Regions from separate parts of the Macrococcoides bohemicum genome, predicted to be linked through region 1. Evidence: riboswitches for the same ligand, from Rfam matches in the RefSeq annotation. Region 1 holds a riboswitch; each other region holds the start of a gene.

Region 1 (4,892 bases):
TTTTGTTATCTTTATCTTCTGTTTTCGCTGCAATAACATTAATGTATGGTGCGACATCTTTATTATCCGCATCTTCCAGATAAATCGGATCATCTTTTGGATTAAGTCCAGCACGCGCTGCAACACCATTATTAATGATAGAAACTGCTACATCTTCTAATACACGTGGTGTTTGCTGCGCATCAATCGGTTTGATTTTTAGATCAAGTTTGTTTTCTTCAATTTTGTCTGGTCCACCAAATAGACCGAAGTCACTAGATAACTTAATTAATCCAGCTTGTTCTAATAACTTTAATGCACGCGCCTGATTAGTAACGTCATCAGGAATTGCAATTGTATCGCCTTTTTTCACATCTTTAATGTCTTGAATCTTTTTAGTATATGCCCCAAGTGGTGCAAATACTGTTGTACCTACTACAGATAATTTTAATTTATGATCTTTTTTAAACTGATCTAAGAAAGCGAAATGCTGGAACGCATTTAAATCAATTTCACCTTCAGCAAGCGCATTGTTAGGTGCTGTGTAATCCTGGAATTCAACAAATTCAATTTTTATGCCATCCTTCTCTGCTTCTTTCTTAACAACATCCCAGACTTTAGAGTCCACGCCAGTTACACCAATCTTAACTGTCTTTTCATCTTCTTTACTACCACATGCTGCTAGAATTACGATTAAACTTAAAAATAAAACGAATAACTTTTTCATCTTTTCATTCTCCTTTTTTATAAACGACTTGTATATATGCTTGCTACTTTGTTACCGATAAATTGTGTGATCTGAACTAAAACAATTAATATAAGCACTGTAATAAACATGACTACAACGTCAAAGCGCTGATAGCCATATGTAAAAGCGAGATACCCTATGCCACCAGCACCAACAAGACCTGCTACTGCAGAGAACTCGATGAGTGATACGGTAGTAAAGGTTAACCCTAAAATGAGGGCTCCTGCTGCTTCCGGAATTAATACTTTAAATAAAATATCAAACTTACTTGAACCCATAGACTGCGCTGCTTCAATTACACCACGATCTACTGAAACGATATTGTTTTCCACAACACGCGCAATAGATAATGATGCAGCTAACGTCATCGGAAATATCGCTGCCCAGATCCCGATAGATGTACCTACTAAAAATCTAGTAATCGGAATCAGTGCTACTAAGAAAATAATGAACGGAATCGGTCGAATTGTATTGATGATTGCGTTCAATATCGTATTTAACACTTTATTTTCTAAAATATTGCCCTTACCAGTTGCATATAATAATATACCTAGCGGTAAACCAATGAGTGTTGCCAGTACTAAAGTAATTGCTACCATGATGAGTGTGCTGATTGTGTGCTCTAATATTACTGGCCAGAATGTACTTAAATCAGTTTTCAAATCCTTCTACCTCCCTTACTTCTATGCCGTGCTGTGTTATTTCTGATAAGGCACTTTGAATATTTTGAACATCACCAACCGCTTCGATTAATAAATTCCCAAATAATCTATCAGTTAACTCGGTGATACCGCCATACAAAATATTAAAATCAACATGATTTGCTCTACCAATCTTACTCAATACCGGCTCAAGAATTTGTTCATGATTAAAGATAAATCGATATAGTTTACGATTCGTAACATTAATATCTTTAGGGATGTCATCATTAAGTACACTATGCACAAAACGCTTTGTTGTTGGATGAACAGGTGTAGTAAATAGTTCAAATACCTTGTTACTCTCAACCACTCTGCCCTTTTCCATTACAGCTACTTCATCACAAATTGATTTCACAACTTCCATCTCATGGGTGATGATCACTATCGTGATATTAAGCTTTTCATTGATATCTTTTAACAGGTTTAATATTTCATCTGTCGTTTCAGGATCCAGTGCACTTGTTGCTTCATCACAAAGTAATATATCAGGATTCGTTGCTAACGCTCTTGCAATACCTACACGCTGCTTCTGTCCACCGGATAACTGATTTGGGTAATCATCTTTCTTATCATCAAGACCGACAAATGCCAGTAATTCGTCCACACGCTGCTCGATTTCAGCTTTAGAATATTGTTTCGTTAGCTTTAAAGGATAACGAATATTATCACTGATTGTCTTTGCTTTAAATAAATTAAACTGCTGAAATATCATGCCAATATTTTGACGTTGTTTACGTAAATCTTTCTCCTTTAATCCAACGATATCTCTACCTTCAACATATACATGACCAGAAGATGGCGCTTCAAGTCGATTAATTAACCTGAGTAAAGTTGATTTCCCAGCACCTGAATATCCAACAATGCCGTAGATTTGACCCTTCTTGATTGAAAGCGATACATCATCTAGTGCATTAATCGAACCTTTCTTTGTTTGATACGTTTTAGTCACGTGATCAATTTCAATGATTCCCATTTTTTCTCCTCCCAAAATAAAAAACGTGCACTCAGCTGGTAGCTAAATGCACGTTATACGTCCGATTTATCTGCCAAGCATGAGCTTGATGGAATTAGCACAGTGCTCTAAATTAGAGTCCGCTGCTGAGACTTCATCGGGCCATATCCCTCTGTCTCTCTTGATAAAATAATTATTAATTTGTTTTACATGTTACAGTGAATCAAATTATCTGTCAACAACATTTTAAAAAAAGTTTGAGCTGGGGATTTTTTGGCCGATAAATCCAGTTTGTCGGCCATCAAATACCATTTTTAAAAACTTGATAATCCACTAAACTCCTGAATACGATATATTACTGATTTCAAGAATGAAGGATCCTTCTTTACATCATAATGATCAGTTACATGCGCATAAGTATTATCCCATTTCGCATCAAAATCCTGATCAATCTTAGTAAATACCGGTAAGCTCGATTGTCCAGAAATCATAACATCCGTCTCTAGATTTAAGTCACCGACATTACGTCTTGTTAAATTCGCACTCCCTAAGATTAAAGTCGATTCATGTTTATCGTTATCTTTCAGCAATGTAAATTTCGCATGATACTGTTCACCATGACTCACTGCCCATTTAATCTTGATGTTATCATCCGACTTTGCAATTAACTCGTGTGCAACCGGTTTATTCGGAATGCCAGGTTTTTCTTTACCGAATGCTTCTTTATTTACATCTAGAATTAACTGCACATCTACACCACGTTTACTTGCATTAATTAAAGATTTTACAATATCTCGATCAGCAATATAGAACATGCCCATCTTAATAGAATCTCCATCACTCATTCGACCAATCTCTTCTAACAGCGCAGCTTTAATCTTCCCTTCAGTAACTAGTGTTGTCGTATAATTCATACCATTATTAAATGCGCGTGCATTGATCTTAAAATCATCAACTCTTAAATCTGCACCACTCATATTCATCGCATGTACTTCACTATTGATTAAATCTTCCTGAATCTGACCTCTTACTTTTAATGCAACATTTTGATGATGACCACTCGGATCATGTGGGTTACTTGAAGCAATAATTGCAGTCTTCTCTGTTACTAACGTTTTACGGTGATTGGCTTTCATATTGAGCAATCTACCAAATCCACGAACCGTTACATTCGGTTCATCTTTAGAAAAAATATTGGTAATTAATCCATTCTCATTATTACCAAACCAACGTAATGTTGGGCGCCAGAAACCTGAATATACTGGATTAGAGTCTCGTAAATGAACGAGATTCGTTTCATATAAATTTATTCCATTAGCGCGCAACTTTTTATAATGCGCAGGTGTATAACTGCCGTAGAATGAATTGATCGGGTCAGTTAACATATATATTCTAATATTCGGTTGAGCCTTCTTTTTAGCAACTAATGCATCCGTTAATTGTTCAGTTAATTTAGGAAATTCAATTTCACCATCATAAGCATTATTAAATAAAAACATATCCAGAATAATAAAGTCCTGTGCATCGCGAATTGCCTGTAATTGAGCATTAAAGATTTTGTGATCGTAATGCATCACCTTATCTTTCTCATATGTATTATCAATCAACACTTCAGCATCATTTGTCTTACTATAATCAAACCATTTCGACACGCCACCTGGCAGTGGTTTATTGGCACCATATATCGCACAAACAATATATGCGCCAAAGCAAATGAACGCAATTTTTTTGAAACCAAATTTCTTTTTTCTGCGTTTATTTTTAGGCTTAGATTTAGTAACTTGTTTCGTTTTTTTCGGCATAGCACACCTCCATATATTCACTTTATTATACCAAAAAAACAAAGCCCATAAGGACTTTGCTTTTAGTTATTCATAAGTACAAATTGGAATCCGCCATCAAAATAGTAAAGATGATTTCCATTTGAATTTGCACCATTTTCATTAAATTTTTCTTTAAATTGATTTCTGTTTATCTTTTTCGCAAAGTCAAGTTGCTTCACATCAACATCTTGAGTGGTTTTTATTTTTTTATAATTCGATTTGTCTCCTAAATCGTATATATTTCCTAGAGGCAATGCTGAGCTAAGATTAGAAATTAGTTTCTCTTTAACTAAATAACGAAGAATTTCCGTATCGTATAACGAAATATATAGACTGTCTTCATTAAATCCCATATCATTTTCACTAAATACAAGATTAAGAACCGTATTATTGAAAGGAATATCACCCTTTTCATCATAAGATTTTTTATACTTTTCAATTAATAAAGGTTTAAGTAGTTCTTTTTGTCTTTCACTTAAATCTTGTCCTGCAAAAGAGTTATCTGATGTTTCAATATTTAAAGTAACACTTTTCTTCATTAATTTATCCCAATTGATATAATTCGTAATCGTTTCCGCATTCTCTTTAGTAGCAACATTTTTCATATATCGATTAAAAGTATTCTCATCAACATAATAGTGACGATTTATTTTACGACCATCATTCATTTTATATGTAATATCTACTGG
Region 2 (4,892 bases), 1.2 Mb from region 1:
TATCCGAATACACTTGTTGCAGCACCTTATTACCGTGGAACGCATCATAATGGTCAGGATGAGTTTGGTGGAAGTGACCGTGAGGATGTATATGCACTTGTGCGTATATTAAGAAAAAAGTATCCAGATGTACCATTACATTTTATAGGTTTTTCACGCGGGGGTATTCAAGGACTCGTTACTTATCAGAATAGTGACGTGACATCCTTTATTACATGGGGTGGTGTATCGAGTATTTATTACATGTATGATGAGCGATTAGACTTGCGCAGCATGTTAAAGCGCATCGTCGGTCCTATTACAGATAAAGCCGCCTATGATAAGCGCGAAGGTATTGATCTGATAAAAGCAGACAGTCCTCCAATTATGATAATTCACGGAACAGAAGATAGGCAGGTTAATATTGCGCATGGTAGGATGCTTGAAGAAAGACTGAAATTACTAGGTGTAAAGCATAAAGCGATATACTTAGAAGGTGAAGCACACGTCCTTCGACCTGATAATGAACGCATGATACTTAAAGAAATATATAGATGGATGCTAGCAGTAGAATAAAATGAAGATGTGACTTAAATTTTAGTCCTTTTATCTTTAACAGCTTAAACGGCGGAACAGAAGTTGCCCCTACGACAAAAACCGAACAAAAACTATAAATCAAAGAGCGATTTATTAGTTTTGTTCGGTTTTTGCTTGTGGCAGAACACTTCAGTTCCAGCCTCTATTATTATCCTCTAAATATAAAGCCGCCTTTTTCTTCGATTTCAGCTGACTTTTCACCGAATTTCTTAAAGTTTTCCTGGAAGCGTAATGCTAAATCTTTAGCTTTTTCATCGTAAGCATCTTGAGATACCCAAGCGTTACGAGGCATTAAGATTTCTTTTGGAACACCAGCTACTGAATTTGGTACATATAGTCCGAAGATAGGATCTTGAGTGAATTCAGAGTTTTTAATTTCGCCACTGATCGCACGACGGATCATAGAACGTGTATGTGTTAAGCTCATACGGCTACCTACACCATATTCTCCACCAGTCCATCCAGTGTTTACTAAGTATACATCTGAACCATGCTTGTCAATTAATGCACCTAACATATTCGCATATACTGTTGCGTGTAATGGTAAGAAAGGAGAACCGAAACATGTTGAGAATACTGGTTGTGGGCTAGTTACCCCGCGCTCAGTACCCGCTAATTTAGATGTAAATCCACTTAAGAAGTGGTACATTGCTTGTTCTTTCGTTAATTTAGAGATTGGAGGTAATACACCGAATGCATCTGCAGTTAAGAAGATAATTGTTTTAGCATGACCAGCAATTGAAGGTAATACGATGTTATCGATATTTTCAATTGGGTATGCTGCACGTGTATTTTCAGTTAATGATTTGTCTTCATAGTCTGGGAAACCTTTTTCATCAACTTTAACGTTTTCTAAAATCGCACCGTAACGGATCGCATCATAGATTTGTGGTTCTTTCTCACGAGAAAGGTCGATTGTCTTCGCGTAACATCCACCTTCGATATTGAATACACCATTATCGTTCCAGCCATGTTCATCATCACCGATTAATTTGCGGTGAGGGTCGGCTGATAATGTTGTTTTACCAGTTCCTGATAAACCGAAGAATAACGCAACGTCTTTATTTTCACCAACGTTTGCTGAACAGTGCATGCTCATTACACCTTGTGTTGGTAATAAGTAGTTCATTACACCGAAGATACCTTTTTTCATTTCTCCGGCATATTCAGTACCACCGATTAAGATAATTTTATGTTTGAAACTTGTAATGATAAATGTTTCAGAATTTGTACCATCGATTTTTGGATCTGCTTTAAAGTGTGGCGCAGAAATGATAGTGAAGTCTGGATCGATTAAGATACCTTCATTGAATGTTTCAGGTCGGATAAACATTGTACGTGCAAATAAGTTATGCCATGCTAACTCATTGATTACGCGTAAATTTAATTGAGTAGCAGGGTCTGCACCTGCATAACCATTGAATTCATAAACTTTATCTTTTGTTCCTAAATAGTCTAAAACGCGGTCTAATAATTTTAAGAAGATGTCTTCAGAGATAGGTTGGTTGATTGTACCCCAGTCGATTTGGTCTTTCGTTTCTTCTTCTTCAACGATAAATTTATCTTTTGGTGAACGACCTGTATATTTACCTGTTTCAGTTCTAACAGCACCTGACTCTGTTAATACACCTTCACGATTTGCTAAAATTTCGTTGATTAACTGTGTTCTTGATAATTGATTTAATACGCTATCACTCTTTAATAAGTTATCTAATTTACCAAAGATTTGTTCGCTCATTAAAAGGTCCCCCAAGTTTATATTTTCTGCTGATGTAAGCAGTTTCATGAAATAGTATAACATAAGGTCTTAAGTGTTACATTAAATATAAATAAAATTTTATAGATAAAATATTATTCAGAAAATTTGTGAATCAGTTAGATATATTGACAGTGTACAAAAAGTTTAGTATTATCTAACTGCGGATTCTCTTATCCAGAGTGGTGGAGGGACATGGACCCTTTGAAGCCCAGCAACCCTTAACTTCGTTGTTAAGTAAGGTGCCAAACCGTTTGCAGACAGCTGTCTGAACGATAAGAGTAGAATGGACTAATTGTGTACAATTAGCCTTCTCTCTTAATAGGAGAGAGGGCTATTTTTTGTTTATAGCTTGAACCGTGAAATTTAAATTAATAGGAGTGTTTATAAATGGCAGATCGTAAATTATTTACGTCAGAATCAGTAACAGAAGGACATCCAGATAAAATTGCTGACCAAATTTCAGATGCAATCCTAGATGCAATTCTTACAGGAGATCCAAAAGCACGTGTAGCGTGTGAAACATCAGTAACAACAGGTATGGCTTTAATCGCAGGTGAAATTACTACATCAACATATGTTGATATTCCTAAAGTAGTACGTGATACTGTAAAAGAAATCGGATATACACGTGCTAAATTCGGCTATGACTTCCAGACGATGGCAGTACTTACTGCAATCGATGAGCAGTCTCCTGATATTGCTCAAGGGGTAGACCGTGCATTAGAAGACCGTGGTAACTTATCTGACTCAGATATCGAATCAATCGGTGCTGGTGACCAAGGTTTAATGTTTGGATTTGCATGTAATGAAACTGAAAGCTTAATGCCTTTACCAATTTCATTATCACATGAATTAGCGCGTCGTCTGACTGCAGTGCGTAAAGATGGTACTTTAGATTACTTACGTCCAGATGGTAAGACACAAGTTACAGTAGAGTATGATGAAGCGGGTAAACCGAAACGAATCGACACTATCGTTATTTCGTCTCAACACCATGAGAAGATTGAATTAGAACAAATTCAGGCTGACATTAAAGAACACGTTATTAAACCAGTTGTTCCAGCTGAATTAATCGACGAAGAAACAAAATATTTCATCAATCCAACTGGTCGTTTCGTAATCGGTGGACCTCAAGGGGATGCTGGTCTTACTGGCCGTAAGATTATCGTAGATACTTACGGAGGATATGCACGTCACGGTGGTGGCGCGTTCTCAGGTAAAGATGCTACTAAAGTTGACCGTAGTGGTGCTTATGCAGCACGTTATGTTGCGAAGAACATCGTTGCAGCAGGTCTAGCTGACAAATGTGAAGTACAATTAGCTTATGCTATCGGTGTAGCACAACCAGTATCTATTTCAGTTGAAACTTATGGTACTTCTGAATACACTGAACAACAACTTGTTGATGCAGTTCGTAAAACATTCGATTTACGTCCAGCAGGTATCATTCAGATGTTAGATCTTCGTCGCCCAATTTACAAACAAACAGCTGCTTACGGGCACTTCGGTCGTACAGATATTGATTTACCATGGGAAGCTACAGATAAAATTGAAGATTTAAAAGCAAATTTAAAGTAATTTTTTGGGCCTAAGTATTTATTACTTAGGCCTTTTAATATGAAAAAAGACTACCTCATATGAGATAGTCAATTGATAAATTGTATTATTCTTCTTCAGTTTCTTCTTCTGTAGCAGCATCGTCTTCAGTAGTCTCTTCTTCAGTTGTTGCTGCATCTTCAGTTTTTGCGTCGTCCGCTTTTTTCTCATCATCTCCACAAGCACCTAATAATAATGCTGATGCGAAAGTACCTGCTAATAATAAACGTTTATACATTGCCATGGTATCATCCTCCGAGAAAATTTAATTTTTGTCCAAAAATATTTTTAGGACACTTAAATTATTTCATATCATTATTAATTTAGAATTTATATTTTATTAAACTTTGTTAACCTTTGTTCAGAATATTAATTTCTTATTAATATTTTTAATTAGAGTAAACTTTCACAAATTACTTTCATATTTTCGATGAAGTTCTTCTGAAATTTCATTATAATAAAGGAAATACGGTTAGAAAGGTGAATGATATGTCAGTAGAAGTAGGAAGTACTTTATTTTATGTGTTAATTGGTTTAGGTGTTTTGGCTTTATTGTTCTTCGTCTTATGGTTACTCGCATTATCGAGTAAGAAAAAATCAATTGCGCGTAAAGAAGAAGAATTTCGTAAGGCGCAGAAAGTAAGATCAGATGAGTATCACGATGAAAGTGAGAAGTCTCGTCTTCAATATAAAAAAGAATTAGCTGAACAAAAAGAAATATTACAAAAAACAATCGATGAGAAATCATCACATATTGAATCTTTAAAGATGTTCTCAAAAGACAAAGGTGAATATTTAACGGACCTTACTTTAATTCAGTTAAAAGAACAGTTCATTCGTGAAGAACGTATTCGTCCTGAAGATATGCACGTACTTGCTAATATCTATATTCCAGGTAAACGCGTGAAAAGCACTGACAAACTTGATCATGTCGTATTGACGAGAACAGGTATCTACCTGA
Region 3 (4,892 bases), 780 kb from region 1:
GCATCGCACCGATATCGATAAATGCTTTTTTCTCAGCAACATCAATAAATACTGGTGCCACATTATCTAAGCTAATCGAGCCGATATTCGTACCTTTATGTCCGTCAAGCGGATCATTTTTTATAATATTAAACTGAAATTCTGCCATATTATCACCCTATTCTAATTCATTTAATACGTTAATAATTGCACCTCGAATTTCAAGGTCTTCGATATTTAAAATTGTTTCTTTAGGATAGTAAATTTTATAATCTTTTCTCTGAATACCTGTAATACTATTGATTATAACCGATTGAGTACTAATTTCTTTAATCTTGCCAGTAGACGTTATTAAGTGAATTGGTTTACGCGAGTTAATCCCAGGTCTGTTATAGTCATATGGCAAATCACTAAACGAGTCCACAACAAAATAATAATCCGGATCTATGCCCGCTTTAGTAAACAATTCAGTTAGTTCATCTATCGTAAATCGATTACCATCAAACGGTAAATGTTTAAATAAATCACGGTTAACAAATCTGCGCGATAAATCACTTAAAATGGCGTCCTCTTCGTCAATCCATTGCTGCAGATAATAATTTAACACCATTTCATCGAGTCTTAAATATGCATCAACGGATACTTGATTTGATTTAAAGAACGGCACTAAATATTTAGGTGGTTCTTTAAACGCATATCCTGCCTCATACAACACTTTGGCACGTTTCAGGACACGATTTAACAATACTTCTCCACCACGACTGACTGGATGAAAATATACTTGCCAGTACATCTGGTAACGGCTCATTAAATAATCTTCTACAGCGTGCATACCACTTTCTTTAATCACAACTTCATCTTTTGTCGGACGCATAAGCCTTAATATACGTTCCATATCAAAACTACCATAACTCACACCTGTATAGAAAGCATCGCGTTGTAGGTAGTCCATACGGTCAGCATCAATCTGCGAACTAATCATCGAAATGACCAGCTTATTATGATGTGTCTTGTTGATTACAGCAGCTACTTCTTTCGGAAATTCAGGTGAAACGCGTGACAACACATGATTTACTTCCGTATCTCCTAATATGATCTGCTGTGTGTAAAGCTCGTGATCCGTATTAAAAATCTTCTCGAAACAATGAGAGAACGGACCATGGCCTAAATCATGTAACAGTGCTGCACATAATGCGAGCGAACGATCTTCATTATGCCAATGTTCACGTCCAGCAAATATTTCGTCTATCATACGACGTACGATTTCATAAACGCCTAACGAATGATTGAAACGTGAATGTTCAGCCGTATGAAAAGATAAATATAACGTACCAAGTTGTTTTATTCGACGTAATCGCTGGAATTCTTTCGTCTTGATTAAATCCCAAATTAACTGATCCCGTACATGCACATAGCGATGCACCGGATCTTTGAATACCTTCTCTTCCTGCATCTTTTGGAATTGGTAGCCCATAGTGGTTCTCCTTTATTTTTTCATTACTTAAATTTTATCATAAAGCCTCTAAAATAGAATGATTAACGGCTTTTAAAAATTTTGTAATACAAAAAATTTTCAGAAAGTTATTGACTTATATTTTTAATTAATTTAATATTCAACTTAACAAAAAATTTAATAATTATTTATCAAGAGTGACTGAGGGATTAGGCCCTATGACGTCCAGCAACCTATCCACACGGAAAAGGTGCCAATTCCTACAGTACAATTGTGCTGAAAGATAAGTAGAGATACTGATGGCTAACGTTTTCCCGTGCATATGGGGAAACGTTTTTTTTTTGTGAAAAAATTAATTCTGAGGTGAAACCATTGTCTAAGTTTAGTTCATATTTCTTAATGCAGGAAGTTGATATTGCAGCATACATACTTGAAACTACAAATTTATTTAACCCCGGTGAGAAGTTAACAGTAAATGAAATCGGAGATGGTAATTTAAATTATGTCTTTCGTGTATCTAACGGCATCAAGTCCATTATTGTCAAACATTCAGGCGTCGTAGCGCGTATTTCAGATGAATTTAAATTATCAACTGATCGTACAATTCGTGAAGGGAAGTTACTCAAAGTACACGGCGACATCGTACCACAACTTGTGCCGCATATTTATGCGATTGATGATGTAATGAAATGTGTCATCATGGAAGACTTAAAAGATTACACAGTATTACGCCAAGGTTTAATCGATGGCAATATTTATCCGAATATCGGTGTTGATTTAGGGACATATTTGGCTGAGACACTGATTAACACATCAGACTTTGTACTTGATGCTAAAGAGAAGAAAGCTTTACAAAAAGATACGATAAATCCCGAATTATGCGAGATATCTGAAGATCTCGTGTTCACCGAGCCATTTTACGATAATTTCTCTCGCAATGAGGTCAGTAGTGCCTTACTTCCATACGTCGAACAGTTACTTTATAACGATGACGCATTAAAGCTTGCAGTCGCAGAAGCGAAGCTTAAGTTCTTAAATAAAAGTCAAAGTTTAATCCACGGTGATTTACATTCAGGTTCAGTATTTGTTAATAAAACAGAAACAAAAGTCATTGATCCTGAATTCGGTTTCTATGGGCCAGCAGGATATGATGTCGGAAATGTGCTCGCTCACCTTTTCTTTGCATATAGTAATGCGCAAGCGCTTGGCAGAGATGAACAGGCTAAATTTATTGCCGAAAGTATCACTGATGTATTAGAAGTATTCAAACAGAGAAGTTTAGCGATCTTACAGGAAAAGACGAAAGATGTCGCATTGAAACAAACTTCAGTTTATGCAAGCTATATCCGTTCAGTGCTTGAAGATGCTTATGTAGTATGTGGACTTGAAATTATTCGTCGTATCGTCGGACTTGCTAAAGTAAATGATTTAACGACTTTACCTGAGCAGCAACGCGCTCAGATAGAAGTGCAGCTTATTAAGTTTGCGAAATCGCTCATTCAATATCCGGAATCGCTATCCATCTACCCATCTATATTCTCACTATATACAGAATTTAAGGAGATTGCGGCATGACATTACAATCCATTCAATACAAAGATGGCGTTCTTACGCTCCTTGACCAGACGAAATTACCACATGATATACAGTATATCGACTGCACAGATTATGAAGCAGTAGCAGTAGCAATTGAAGATATGATCGTGCGCGGTGCACCAGCGATCGGAATTACTGCAGCATATGGTGTTGTAATCGGTGCCTTACAATACAACGGGGATAAAGACTTTAAAATTTATATGCAGGACGTTATTACACGACTATCCAACACACGACCAACAGCAATCAACTTGTTATGGGCGCTTGATCGATTGAGTCAGGTCATCACTGAAGATGTCAATCAGAGTATCGTGGCTTTAGAAAAGCTCGCTCAACACATTTACGAAGATGATAAATCAATCAATGACCGTATCGGGAAACATACGTTACCACTCATAAAACCGAATTCAACGTTTATTACGCATTGCAATCCAGGTAGTCTTGCAACAAGCACGTTAGGTACAGCGACAGCGGGATTTTATTTAGCACACGCTCAAGATATTCAATTTAAAGTGTTTAGCGATGAGACTAGACCGAGATTTCAAGGCGCACTTACAGCTTTTGAGTTATCGCAAGCCGGCATCGATGTTACAACAATTACAGATAGTACTGCAGCAACTGTGTTACAGCAACAAGATGTTACAGCTGTTATTGTCGGTTGTGACCGCGTAGCATTAAATGGCGACGTCGTTAACAAAATCGGCACATTACCACTCGCAATTGCAGCAAAGTTTTATAATGTACCGTTTTACGTTGCAGCTCCAACACCAACCTTTGATTTAACCGTACCACATGGAGACGCAATTCCAATCGAAGAACGCGATGTACGTGAAGTCACACATATTTATGACAATAAAGTTGCAGCTGACGTAGCTGTTTATAACCCAGCTTTCGATATTACACCAAACAGTTTAATCACAGGACTGATTACAGAACACGGCATTATCGAAGCACATGAACAAACAATCACAAAATTATTTGAGGAGATTAAAGCATGAAGAAACCATTACAATTATTACTTGCAACAAGTATCTTACTTACAGGATGTAATCAGGCAACATCACAATCTGAAGCGTCAGGTGAAATAAAAGGTAAGAAAATTGCTGTTATCCGTAACCTTGGTAGTGATGATCACACGAAACAATTTATCGATGGTGCTAAATCACAAGGTGAGAAACTTGGGCTTAAGGTTGATACTTTTCTTTCGAATGGGAATGACGCAAAGTTTCAGCAGCTCGTCGATCAGGCAATCCTAAAGAAATATGACGGCATCGTATTATCGCACGGTAAAGAGGATTACAGCTATGACTTGGTTAAGAAAATTGCAGATGCAAAGATTAAAGTTGTTACATTTGATACAAAGTCAGATAAAGACGGCAAGGTTATCGATAATGTCGTTGCTACAAGTCAAGATGACCATGCATTAGCAAAGTTATCATTAGAGGCGCTGATTAAAGATAAAGAACAACCTGTAAAAGTACTTAAATTATGGGTCGGACCTGGTTTCCTACCGCTTGATAAACGTCAGGAAATCTTTAAAAAGTATGAAACCGAAGGCAAAATTAAAGTCATTGAAAGTATCGGACCAACGAATTTTGAAGATGTACAAGGCGATGTAAAAAAGAAAACACAAGCTGTACTTTCAAAGCATAATCCAAAAGATTTTGAGGCGGTATGGGGATCTTGGGATGAGATGACAAAAGGCGCTTATCTTGCACTGAATGAAAAGAAAATCAATCTACCGATTTATTCAATAGATATCTCAAACCAGGACATCAACTTTATGAAAGCTAAAAACAGCAACTGGAAGACATCTGCAAGTGTTAATCCTAAAGTCATCGGTGAAACAGATGTAAGAATTCTG
Region 4 (4,892 bases), 870 kb from region 1:
TTAACGCGTGATGATTACGGAATGCACTATTCAAACTGTACTATCCTCTTTGATAGTGACTTGCGCGAAATCGATGATATTATTTTTATAAAATGTACATTCACAAGTGACATATACAATATACATCTCACTGATGTAACAATAGACAGCTGTATGATGCAGAACATGACATTTGAAGATGTAAGCTTTCGTCGTGTATATATAAAAGATACGCTAATGACCGGATTTACATTAAATAATGTACATCTTAAAGACGTACATTTCTATCAAACAAAGATGAATCTATTTAATATTGCTGATAGCATATTTGATCATGTTCACTTTGACACTATTGATGGTCATGACGGTTATTTGTATCATATCGAAACCAAAAAATGGGCGATTACCCAATCACAACTTAACGGTCTAAGTATTGTTGAGACATCTCTTAATACAATTGACTTATCAGAAAGTGATATTGACGGTATATCAGTACAAGCCAACGATTTGAAAGGCTGTTCCGTAAACAGCATTCAAAGTACAGCGCTTATTCAACTCTTTGGCATAAAAGTAAAATAGAACGCTGCGTTACTCGTGTAAGTAACGCAGCGTTCTGCTTTGCAGACGACCTTATTTCTTCCCGATTAATTTTACTAAACTAAACAAAAACGGAATTAAAGTCGCACTAATAATTGTCGTTGCTACCGCAATGCCTGTTGCATTATTTTTCTTACTCAAATGAATCACTCCTTAAGTCGAGCTTCAAATGCTTTTACGCGTGATTCTACTACCGCTTCATCTCCGTGCCAGATACAGATAAATCGTGATGGGAATCCGTCTTTCTCTTTATAATCTCCATTATAATAGGCAAGCGGGAATAAGTATCCTGCTTTCACTTCATTCAATATGACATCAAAGAATTTCGCATTATCTCCAGCACTATAATACGCAAGAAACTTCTTATAGTCTCCAGATAACACGCTATCTAATAATAACAGCGAGCTTGAACCGTTCTGTCTGAAGTTAAGGTCGATTGCGTAAATCGCACCTTCGCTATCCACAAGTAAATCAAAGCCAGCAATTCCAACATATCCTGCTTCTACACCATTTTGCATGATTTCCATTCCGGCATCGATGACATTCTGCGGAATATCATGATTTATAATATTCCCACGATATTTACCATACTTTTCAGTAATCTGCTGACTTGAACCAATAAACTTAATACCAAGTTCTTCGCTATATGCATATTGTATACAATAATTATGCACTGGCTCAATAAACTGTTCGATAATCATCTGCTCTGTACCTTCTGCTTCTCGGACACGTTTAATACTACGTTCAACATCTTCCTGCGTATAGCACAGCATTACGCCATATCCACCGGCAGTCGGATGTTCGTCTCCTGGTTTAATCACGAAAGGCAGTGACCACTTGCGAACAGTATTTTCAAACTCTTCAATCGCTACAACGTCACGTTTCGGTAAGAATTTCCCCTTTGTCCATTTATCCAGTATTGATTTATTGTTAAGCGCTAAAAATTTATCACGCGGTACGACATATTTATCGCCTGGTACTAATTCTTCTTCATGGGCATATTGAAAGAATATCTTTTCTCCATCTGCAACTGCCTCGCGTAACACCTGTTCATATGATTCACGTGTATTATACACTCTGAAACTATTTGGCATATCAAATCCAACTGCATTAAACAACGCTTCAGTTTTATCTGTCACAGTCGCTTGGTGTACAACGACCGGCATCTCGGCGATTAATAGTTCACGTGCGCTCAGTAAATTTGACTGATGTTCTTCCGGCTGCAGCCATGGATTAAAAGTATAGGATGGGCGTGATGAATACATCACTTTCTCCCCATATAAATCTTTCATAACTAATGGTAAGTTGATTGGTTTAGTCCCCATAAATGTTCTCCTTTAATGTTTCATGTAAATGTTTAATGCGTTGTAGTTCTTCAGGTTTCTCGATTAACTCGATAGCCATCGTTGCCATTATTTTAGCGCCTTGTAATAAGGCATGGTCTCCGTGTGCGCTTTTCGCTGCTTCACGAAACTCTACTGTGTGGCCTACGAGCGACGATGACCCCATCTTTATATGCGGGTGAATCGTAGGAATGATATGACTTACATTCCCCGTATCCGTTGAACCGAAACCAAAATCATCATGCAAAATTGGTTCATTATGCATAATAGCATGTTTCTCAAATAAATCATCTAAAAATGTATTTCTGATGAATTCATTGACACCATTTTGAATGTGGTTGAGTTGATATTCTGCACCTGCTGTAATTGACGCACCTTGTGCTACACGATCAACTTTACCGGTTAATACATCTAAATCTTTTCTGCTGATTGCTCGTGTATAAAATCTCGCTTTCGTATAATCCGGAATAATATTTGCTGACTTACCACCATCTAAAATAACACCATGCACTTTATCCGTCTTTTTAATATGTTGACGCAGTTGACCGATACCATTAAAGAAACTGATCATCGCATCGAGCGCGTTAATACCATTATGTGCATTCTCAGAAGCATGCGCAGTCTTGCCAAAAAACTCCACTTCAAATACGTCTACTGCCAATGTTGGCACGGTTCTAAACGATTCATGACCAGGATGAATCATCAATGCTACATCACTATCATTAAATAACCCAGCTTTAACGTATGATGCTTTCGCACTCCCGTTTACACCACCTTCTTCAGCTGGTGTGCCGAACACTTGAATGACACCGCCTAAATCATCAATCACTTCTTTTAGAGCAATCGCTGATAATACGCTAGATGTGCCGATAATGTTATGACCACATGCATGTCCTAAACCTGGCAATGCATCGTATTCTGCTAAATAAGCAATAGTAGGTCCTGCTTTCTCACTTTCATACGATGCGATAAATCCAGTTTCATGTCCTGCAATATCACGCTCTATACTAAATCCTGCATCTTTTAATGTCTTGCTCAGCAAATTAGACGCAAAGTATTCTTCGTTGCCTAGTTCAGGTCGTGCATGAATTTCATGACTGATGCGTATGAATTTATCTCTATTTTCATCTATATATTGTAATACTTTGTTATTCATATTATTCTCTCCTCCGTACTTATAAAAAAAAGACATTCCCAGATAGGAATGTCTACACGTTCTTATCTGCCAGCTTACGCTGTAGGAATTAGCACCTTACATTACTGCAGGTTGCTGGATGTCATCGGGCCCTTCCCTCAATCCGTCTTGATAAGTTATTGAATTTATAGATAACTATATAGTTATCTATAAATTCTGTCAAATATCAAAATTAGTATGTTGGTAAAGTAATTAAGAATTTCGTGCCAGCAACTGAACTGACAACGTCTATCGTGCCGTCATGCAGTTCCACGATTTCTTTTGCCACAGATAATCCCAAACCACTGCCATTATGGTGTTCATTTGTTCTATTACCACGATAGAACTGTTCAAAGATATGTGTCAGATCTTCCTGTGGTATACCTTGCCCATTATCCGCAATTTCTATAATCGCGTTATTTCCATTCGTATACGTACTGATCCATACTTCAACATTGACATTATGTGTAAAACTATTCGTCACAATATTCGTCAGCACGCGATCCATCCTTGACGTATCAATATGAATCGTCGCATCTTCTTTATGTATGTAGCTTAAACCTTTATTGCCATATTGAGAGACAAATGCATCGATATATGTTCGCAAACATGTTTCTTCTGTATGGAATTGAATCCCATCACTTTTCAGTTGATAGACCATATTTAAATCTTTAAGCAGCTGATCAATATATAATGCTTTATCTTCAATAATGCCGATAAACTTCTTCTGTTCGTCCGGTTCAAGCAGCATACCACTGTTAAGTATTTTGGCATATCCATAGATTGAGCTAAGCGGTGTTTTTAAATCATGTGTAATACCCCGTACCCATTTTTCCCGCTGAATATTCATATTACTTTGGTAATTTTTATCATCTGCAAGCTTTCCTGTAAGTTTCGCTATCGCACCATCAATCGGACTATACATACGATATTTACGACGTAATCGACCATTTTTATAGATTCTTTCATCATTAAGCACTGAATAGTCACCTTTTGCAAGTCGCTCTACCCATGTTGAAAAGTGTTTTAACGGTTGCGCTAGTCGATTACCTAAAAAGATTGAGAACAGTAATATAGCAGCCAATACAACGAGATTTATCCATGCATACCAAATTAAAAAATTTTTTATGTCATTCATAAAATCTTTATCATACATATAGCTGTCCTCTGCAAAGATTGCTTTCGTATCAGCCGGATGTTGATTTTTCTGAACCACATAGTAATTTTTATTATCTTTAAAATATGAAACAAAGAAATATTTCTGGTAATTGTCATTATTCTTATGCTTAAATAGCGTACTATTCACGACATCTTCATCAAACTGTCCAGAAATTTTAGTTAAGCCTTTTTTATCTGCAACGAATAACGCAAGATCGTGTTGCTCTAAATAACGCTGTGCTTCTTTCGAATCAGTTTCAAGCTTACGTCTCGCTTCATTTAATACTTTATTCTCCAAATAGATAACCTGCTGTCCTTTAGGCAGCTCCCATGTCGTAAATGCTTCAGCACGATATGTATTTAACGGCTGTAATTTGAAATCTTTATCAGACGAATATATGACCTTACCACCCTTGTCTCTTACTACAAGTATGCCGTTGTGCTGTTTAATATAATTAACCATCTCTTTAACCGGTTTAACTTTGTCCCCGTCAAACTTAATATATTCACTAATAGCATATGAATCCACACTTTGCATATCTTCCTCAAAGAAACTTTGTTCACTCGTAACCAGAAAATAGAGAAAGAAGGCACAAATAATTAAGGTCACTGAAAAATAAAAGATAAGAAAATAACGGATA

The links. A riboswitch is a leader RNA that binds a small molecule or an ion and turns the genes downstream of it on or off. The one in region 1 is predicted to bind S-adenosylmethionine.
Region 2: it holds a riboswitch for S-adenosylmethionine, as region 1 does, so the genes downstream of both, metK (methionine adenosyltransferase) here and HT586_RS03255 (methionine ABC transporter ATP-binding protein) in region 1, are expected to answer to the same signal.
Region 3: it holds a riboswitch for S-adenosylmethionine, as region 1 does, so the genes downstream of both, mtnK (S-methyl-5-thioribose kinase) here and HT586_RS03255 (methionine ABC transporter ATP-binding protein) in region 1, are expected to answer to the same signal.
Region 4: it holds a riboswitch for S-adenosylmethionine, as region 1 does, so the genes downstream of both, HT586_RS11085 (M20 family metallopeptidase) here and HT586_RS03255 (methionine ABC transporter ATP-binding protein) in region 1, are expected to answer to the same signal.

What each region holds. Positions count from the first base shown of each region.
Region 1 is NZ_CP054482.1:613,933-618,824, reverse strand. It holds gene HT586_RS03265 (MetQ/NlpA family ABC transporter substrate-binding protein) at 1-706, opposite strand, end outside; gene HT586_RS03260 (methionine ABC transporter permease) at 724-1,389, opposite strand; gene HT586_RS03255 (methionine ABC transporter ATP-binding protein) at 1,379-2,395, opposite strand; SAM riboswitch class I at 2,465-2,571, opposite strand; gene HT586_RS03250 (phospholipase D family protein) at 2,695-4,182, opposite strand; gene HT586_RS03245 (hypothetical protein) at 4,245-4,892, opposite strand, start outside.
Region 2 is NZ_CP054482.1:1,815,049-1,819,940, reverse strand. It holds gene HT586_RS09410 (alpha/beta hydrolase family protein) at 1-555, shown strand, start outside; gene pckA (phosphoenolpyruvate carboxykinase (ATP)) at 725-2,314, opposite strand; SAM riboswitch class I at 2,503-2,614, shown strand; gene metK (methionine adenosyltransferase) at 2,723-3,913, shown strand; gene HT586_RS09395 (hypothetical protein) at 3,999-4,175, opposite strand; gene HT586_RS09390 (nuclease-related domain-containing protein) at 4,421-4,892, shown strand, end outside.
Region 3 is NZ_CP054482.1:2,195,404-2,200,295, forward strand. It holds gene HT586_RS11455 (YwhD family protein) at 1-148, opposite strand, end outside; gene HT586_RS11460 (HD domain-containing protein) at 158-1,453, opposite strand; SAM riboswitch class I at 1,618-1,722, shown strand; gene mtnK (S-methyl-5-thioribose kinase) at 1,805-3,007, shown strand; gene mtnA (S-methyl-5-thioribose-1-phosphate isomerase) at 3,004-4,026, shown strand; gene HT586_RS11475 (sugar ABC transporter substrate-binding protein) at 4,023-4,892, shown strand, end outside.
Region 4 is NZ_CP054482.1:2,104,521-2,109,412, forward strand. It holds gene HT586_RS11075 (pentapeptide repeat-containing protein) at 1-558, shown strand, start outside; gene ldmS (L-aspartate--L-methionine ligase LdmS) at 723-1,901, opposite strand; gene HT586_RS11085 (M20 family metallopeptidase) at 1,891-3,075, opposite strand; SAM riboswitch class I at 3,135-3,232, opposite strand; gene HT586_RS11090 (sensor histidine kinase) at 3,287-4,789, opposite strand.